Regions from separate parts of the Ornithinibacillus xuwenensis genome, predicted to be linked through region 2. Evidence: riboswitches for the same ligand, from Rfam matches in the RefSeq annotation. Region 2 holds a riboswitch; each other region holds the start of a gene.

Region 1 (2,207 bases), on a different contig from region 2:
GGCACTTACCATTTCTTCTAGTGCTTCAACTGCTGAAAATGTAATGTCAATAACTGCTGTCGATACAGCCAGCTCATTATGGCGTATCTTATCCAATACGTTTTCCATTTGGTGTGTTAAGGAAGCAATATCCTCAAACCCCATCGTTGCGGACATGCCTTTCAGTGTATGGGCTGAGCGGAATATATCCTGAACGATATCAATTTCCGTTGGCTGTTTCTCCAGTTTAAGAAGATTATCATTAATTGCTTGAAGATGCTCTCGACTTTCATCGAGGAATACTTCAATATATTGATCAGTGTTCATGTTGCACGTCCTCCTAGGATTTAATCTACTAATAGATATAGGTTTAGCTCGCCGATTGCGTTAAAATTAACAGTTAATCGAATCGCTTTTTCATACCCTAATAATGTAGTACTTCCTTCTACAATAGTTGGAGCAGTAATATCTGTTGTAATGCCACTTTCAACAATGTTTGTGGAAAGACCACCAGCAATCATATTACCTAGCTCTCCACTAAATGAAACAAGCATTTCGTCTTGTAATGGCATTCCAAACATCGCTTCACCGATAGCACCAAATACGGATGAATCTCCTGATAGCACTAAATTCCCTTTGATATCTCCAGTAATACCGATTAGCACACCAAACTGAATCTTTAATGATTCTCCTGAAAGCTGCGGTTTACTCATTTCATACTGAATTGGTATGACATTCTTGATGGAAGCCATCGTTCCATTTAATAAAATTGTTATTGCTTTACTCTTTTCTTGCTTTTTTCCCTCCAACTATGTTGACCCCTTTATCATGTAGTTTTAAAAAAAGCTATTCCAAACAAAGAAATAGCCAAGAAATAAAATATAAATCTACTTGGTAACCAGGCGATCCTAGTCAAAAGACCTTAGACCCTAGGTTTTGCGTCCTATTCTTTCAAATAGTTTGCCTTTTAGGTAGTAAAATATTCTTATTTGAATAGTACAAATTGACTATTAAATCATAGTACAGTAAACGCTAAAAATCAATAAAATTTTCAAAAAAGTATTATGGAATTTAAAGGTACAAATGACCATGACTTCAGTCTTCGGTATGATGAATTTTGAAACTCAAACGAAAGATAAAATTATTGAAGTTGTCATAATTCACAACGAAACTGTAGGCATTTTACTATTTCTTGCTAGAATTCTTGCTCCCTTGTCATTTGATACAAAAATAACAGGGACATTTTTCTCTAACAGCTTTAAACAAGATGCGATTATCTTCTCGTCTGGTCCCCCATTGAGATGATGTCTGTTTAAATATTCTTTGGATGGAACCTCTAAAAATTCACATCGGCCTGCTTCTTGATAGAGCTCTAATACATCAAAACCAATTTGTGCAGACTTTCTAGTACCTGGATCATCATTGCTTTTTAGCCCATCTAGCTCTCGCATAACTTGCTTACTAATGTATAGCTTCATATTACTATCACGATAGGCTGCGATAAGCATCAGCTGTTCGTGCATCAAAATATTCGTGTCAGGTGCGATTGCGATTCCTTTTTGGATTGCTTCCTCTAAACGTCGGTACTTCATAACCGCTAGCTTTTGAAGTGATTGCTTCGCAAGAACATCCTCCATCTTACCAGCTGTTCTATTAGCATGAATAGCAGCTAATATTGTAAGTCCAATCCAAGCGATTAACATCGTTTCATTATCAAACCCGATTGAAATGAAATATAGTATAAATTGTAAAAGAATAATGACAAAACCTAATACGACCTTACGAGCGTAAATATGTCCTAGTCCAGGAACAAGAACAGACAAGAATCCTGCCTTTCCCTGTTCAATTGAGGAAGATTGTTTTACTCGATAAAAATTTGCAAATAAGATAACGCTAAGGATATAGATAATAATTTGATAGATATCCTGAATATCTAACCACTTGGTTATCATTCCAACCACAATTGCAAGTAGCATTCTAGCTTCTCTCCTTTATGTTAAAAATGATTCTGGTCTCCTGTATCATGATGATGGTCGTTTACAATCCCTAATCCTCTATCCATTCCGAAGTGTGTTTCATCAACAAAAGCATCCATGCCTGGATTTTTATAAGGATCGTTTCGATCAGAATCATAGCCTGAATCATAACTGGAGTAGCTAGAAATATGGGTAGGACGCCTAGACATAATCATTGCGTCTAAAGTCTTATTTGTCCACTCATCCTTCGTT
Region 2 (2,207 bases):
CCTTGTATGCAAAGGTAATATGGCAGTCCCTGTGGTGGTCATTTATTGCAACAGTTATTTGCTTGTTTATTGCATACCCGTTTGCATACTTTATTGCGAATGCTGGAAAATGGAAGAATTTATTGCTGTTATTGGTAATGGTGCCGTTTTGGACGAACTTATTAGTTCGTCTGTATGCTTGGATTATCCTCATGAATAATAATGGTGTGATTAATAATTTTCTAATGAAAATCGGTTTTATTGACGAGCCACTAGCCTTGATGTATTCTCCAGGTGGCGTCATTATTGGGTTGGTATACGGATTCTTACCATTTATGATTTTACCGATTTATTCATCCATTGAGCAACTCGATAAAACATACCTAGAAGCATCAGAAGACCTTGGAGCGGGACCAATTAAGACATTTTTACATGTAACCTTGCCGTTAACTTTTCCAGGGATTTTGGCAGGATTCATTATCACGTTTGTTCCATCCATTAGCGTATTTGTTGTGACAGACTTGTTTACAGGTGGAAAATTATTGATGGTAGGAAATGTAATTCGGGATGCTTTCTTAGTGGAAATGAACTGGCAGCTCGGTGCAGCACTCTCCTTGCTATTAATGATATTGGTATTACTATCTTTATTAATATTTATGCGTTTTACCAATCGGAAAGATCGTAAGCTATTGGTTTAGCATTAAAAAGTATACAATGACTTACCCTTGAAAAGCATGCTTAGGCATGCTTTTTTTTATGGTTTAATAGGTCAAGGGTAATAGGTCTAAGCATACATAAAGTTAATAATATAATACTTTTTTAGGATAAATGGTGAAAATATGTCGAATTATGGAAATCTTTCTAGTATAATGGCACTAGAACATTCAGGCTTTTCGAAAAAGGCAAACTTATTGAAAGATAAGGACGCAAAGCACAGGGCCTAAAGCAGTAGTGCAATGGCAGCCTAGCTACCGAAGAAAACTGGGACTTTAATGGGGAACCGGTATCTTAGGTTCTCCTCTTTCTTGTATGTTAAAGGGTAATCTACCTCCGCTGTTTGGAGGTATACCAGAATGTATAGTTCCTTTAGGGTGAAATTTCGAAAAACCAATCAGGAAAGGAAGTGGAGTGATTTAGATGGAATATGCGGAATACATTCTTATTGCAGTTGCCTTTATTTTAGTACTCATTTTGGTTACATATTTAATTTATTCTTATAAAAAAGAAGCAGCTGAAGTAAATAAGGAGACCGAAATTCCTAAAACAACTAAAGAAAATCATCATGAAATAGGCTTTCAAGGTCGAAATCTACGTAAAAACTTTAGGGTTCCATTGGACCATGTATCTTGTTTTGTTGAATTTATGGATGTCGATAATGAAGACTTAAATCCAAAGCATTTCAACGCTATATTAAGAAATATTAGTATTGGCGGCGCGAAATTTGTTTGTGAGTATGAATTTCCAATATTGGACGAGCTAAACATTAAATTACGCTTTAGCCTCCGAGAAAGTATCTTCATGGTAAAAGGAAGAATCGTGAGAAAAGAATTATATCCGGAAAGAGATATATTCGGTTATGGGGTACAGTTTACAAACTTGTTTGATGAGGATCGCGAGTTATTGTATCAAATCTTAAATCGTGTTGTGATCGAAAGACGGCGAAACCGGGTTGTAGGAGAGTGATTACGACTAATAGTCTGTGATGTTATAACATAGACTCTATTATTTTTTTGTTGAGAAAAGCCTGATGTTTCAAGGCTTCTACAATTTTCTTCAAATATATTTAAATTTTTTTCTAAAAAAGATTAAACATCTGATAAGTATGCCGATATAAATAGTACATCATCATGATGAATGAAATGTTATGGCCAAACATTTAAAAACTGGAGGTAACACTCCAAGCATTTAGTAGTTTCGATTAGAGACTACATTCAACCTAGATAATAACTCATAGAGTTGTTATAAATGCGAGGCATAAGGATGTGACTCGCAAAATAAAAAAACTACTTACATGGAGGTAAGGAAAACATGATTATCAATCACAATATTTCTGCATTAAACGCACACCGTCAATTAGGTGCTAACACTGGTGCAACTCAAAACTCTTTAGAAAAACTATCTTCTGGTCTTCGTATCAACAAAGCTGGAGATGACGCTGCAGGTCTAGCAATCTCTGAAAAAATGCGTGGACAAATCCGCGGTTTAGAAATGGCTTCTAAAAACGCTCA
Region 3 (2,207 bases), on a different contig from region 2:
AAGGTTCGTGATATTATGGGATTCTGTGTGATGATTCTGTTTTGGAGCTTCATTCCGATATCAATTGGATTATTGTTTTTCTAATCATTCATTCATACTAATAACGTTAAAAAAAGCAATGCTAATTATGGGTTAGCATTGCTTCTTTTTCTTCCGGTAAGTTGTGATATCGTGATTCCTACGATGATAAAGAAAGAACCATATAAAATACTTGGTGTAATTGCTTCACTTAGTGCTAGCCAACTAAAGGACAATCCAAACACTGGTACAAGTAAGGTGGATAATGTTGCAGATACCATATCAATTTTACTCAGTATGACAAACCATATCGTGAAGCATAAAGCAGAAGCTAATACACCAGTAAAAAGAATATAAAATATACTTTGACCATTCCAATTAATTGGTTGCCCCCACTCCATTATCATAGCTGCTACAACAATACCGATTGTTCCAAAAAACATTTGGTAAGCAGAAACTTGTAATTTGGGAAGATGGTTTAATCGTAATCGGTAATATACATTGGAAGCTCCCCAAGAAATTGCAGCGATAACAATGAGTAATTCTCCAATAATCGTATCGATGCTTTGTGCTTGGAAGAAATCCCATCCAATAATAAGTACTAAGCCAACCATTCCGACTATAAGTCCTATTAGCTTTTTAGGAGTTAGCTTTTCGTCAAGAAACTTAGCTGCTAATAAGCTACTCCAAATGGGCATCGTGTAGAGAATGATGGAAGATTTCCCAGCATCGACAAATCGAAGTCCATACATAACGAAAAGAAAAACAATCGTTGTCTGTAACAAGCCAACAACCACTAGTGGTTTTACATACTGTTTTGGTGGAAGTTTAATCTTTAAGATTACAAGAATAACTAATAGAGTAATCGTTCCTGTTCCAAAACGAAGTGCAGAAAAAGTGAATGGACCTACAAATTGAAGGGATGCCTTCATCAATACCCATGCATATCCCCAGATGATCGTAATGATTAGAATAAGTAACCAAATGAAGGTTTTTTTAGTTGTTTTCATCCTATTTTCCTCTCAAAGTTTCCTACTGTTACCTTACCATAACAAGGTTAGACAAGGGTGTTATTTGCTTCGTATGAGATGGAAAATAATTGCTAGAATTATAATTTTGAAAATTTTGTAATTTCAGTAGGAGCGTGTTATAATATGTAAGCTAAAAAGTAGTGTAAATAGACTTGATTTTTTTTACATTTTTAAAAAATAAAACTTGTTTTAATCATTGAATAATCATAGAAGTGGTGTAAAATAGGTATTAAGTAGTAGTGAATATGACCTTAATATCCATATAGATTGAGAAAAGGGCAAACTATTCGAAAGTATAGGACGCAAAGCCAAGGGTCTACCGGTGTACATACCCATGATAGCCTGGCTGCCAAAATATTACGTTTTTTAGAATGTTTGGCTATCGTTCTTTGGATAGCCATTTTTTGATTTTCCTAAAACGAAGTCTTTATGACTAAGAGGTGAAAATAGTGGAAGTCATTAATAACCGATATCGAATAATGGAGCAATTACATCAGAACAGACTAGTTTCAACTTATTTAGCTGTTGATATGCGAGCAGATAATAAGGTAATTCGACTAAGTCTACTAAATGCTGAATATACACCGCAATCCTTAATTGATTATTACACCGATTCTTTTATTGCGATTAAAAATTTGACTAGTAAGCGCATTGTTCGTAATTTTCACTTCAATACAATTTCGCACATAGATAATAAAGTGCAGCAGGATAAAAATTATTTCTTTACTTCTGCCCATATTGCTACAGAGGAACCATTTGTAGATTTTGTTCAAAGTATGACAATTGACCAAGTTCTCGATGCATTTGTCGAGCTTTGTACAGCTGTGCATTATCTACATTTAAAAGGCTTTATATATGGTGAATTAAATTTAAATAACATATTCGTTGTTGAATCAAATCGTCGCTACAAGCTGATGCTGAAGGATCTTGCAACTGTTGAATTAGATAAGCATATCCATACCAATGAGGGGATTGAGGATTCTTACTTCAAATCACCTAAAGTGTTATCTGGCAATGAGCCTGATGTGGAAGCGGATATGTATGCACTAGGGGTTATCCTTTTGGCGATGCTACGTAAGAAAGCATACATAACAAACCCTAGGGATGAACTTCGGATTTTAAAGCAGGAAAATACTTCACTAGATCAAGCGAATTCGA

The links. A riboswitch is a leader RNA that binds a small molecule or an ion and turns the genes downstream of it on or off. The one in region 2 is predicted to bind cyclic di-GMP.
Region 1: it holds a riboswitch for cyclic di-GMP, as region 2 does, so the genes downstream of both, ABC228_RS17855 (chemotaxis protein CheX) here and ABC228_RS15955 (PilZ domain-containing protein) in region 2, are expected to answer to the same signal.
Region 3: it holds a riboswitch for cyclic di-GMP, as region 2 does, so the genes downstream of both, ABC228_RS17775 (diguanylate cyclase) here and ABC228_RS15955 (PilZ domain-containing protein) in region 2, are expected to answer to the same signal.

Annotation. Positions count from the first base shown of each region.
Region 1 covers NZ_JBDIML010000009.1:78,071-80,277, forward strand. The annotation lists gene ABC228_RS17850 (chemotaxis protein CheW) at 1-306, opposite strand, end outside; gene ABC228_RS17855 (chemotaxis protein CheX) at 327-788, opposite strand; cyclic di-GMP riboswitch class I at 870-954, opposite strand; gene ABC228_RS17860 (PIN domain-containing protein) at 1,140-1,955, opposite strand; gene ABC228_RS17865 (hypothetical protein) at 1,976-2,207, opposite strand, start outside.
Region 2 covers NZ_JBDIML010000006.1:156,342-158,548, forward strand. The annotation lists gene ABC228_RS15950 (ABC transporter permease) at 1-677, shown strand, start outside; cyclic di-GMP riboswitch class I at 871-955, shown strand; gene ABC228_RS15955 (PilZ domain-containing protein) at 1,117-1,662, shown strand; gene hag (flagellin Hag) at 2,008-2,207, shown strand, end outside.
Region 3 covers NZ_JBDIML010000009.1:58,146-60,352, reverse strand. The annotation lists gene ABC228_RS17785 (short-chain fatty acid transporter) at 1-84, shown strand, start outside; gene ABC228_RS17780 (DMT family transporter) at 126-1,028, opposite strand; cyclic di-GMP riboswitch class I at 1,317-1,403, shown strand; gene ABC228_RS17775 (diguanylate cyclase) at 1,499-2,207, shown strand, end outside.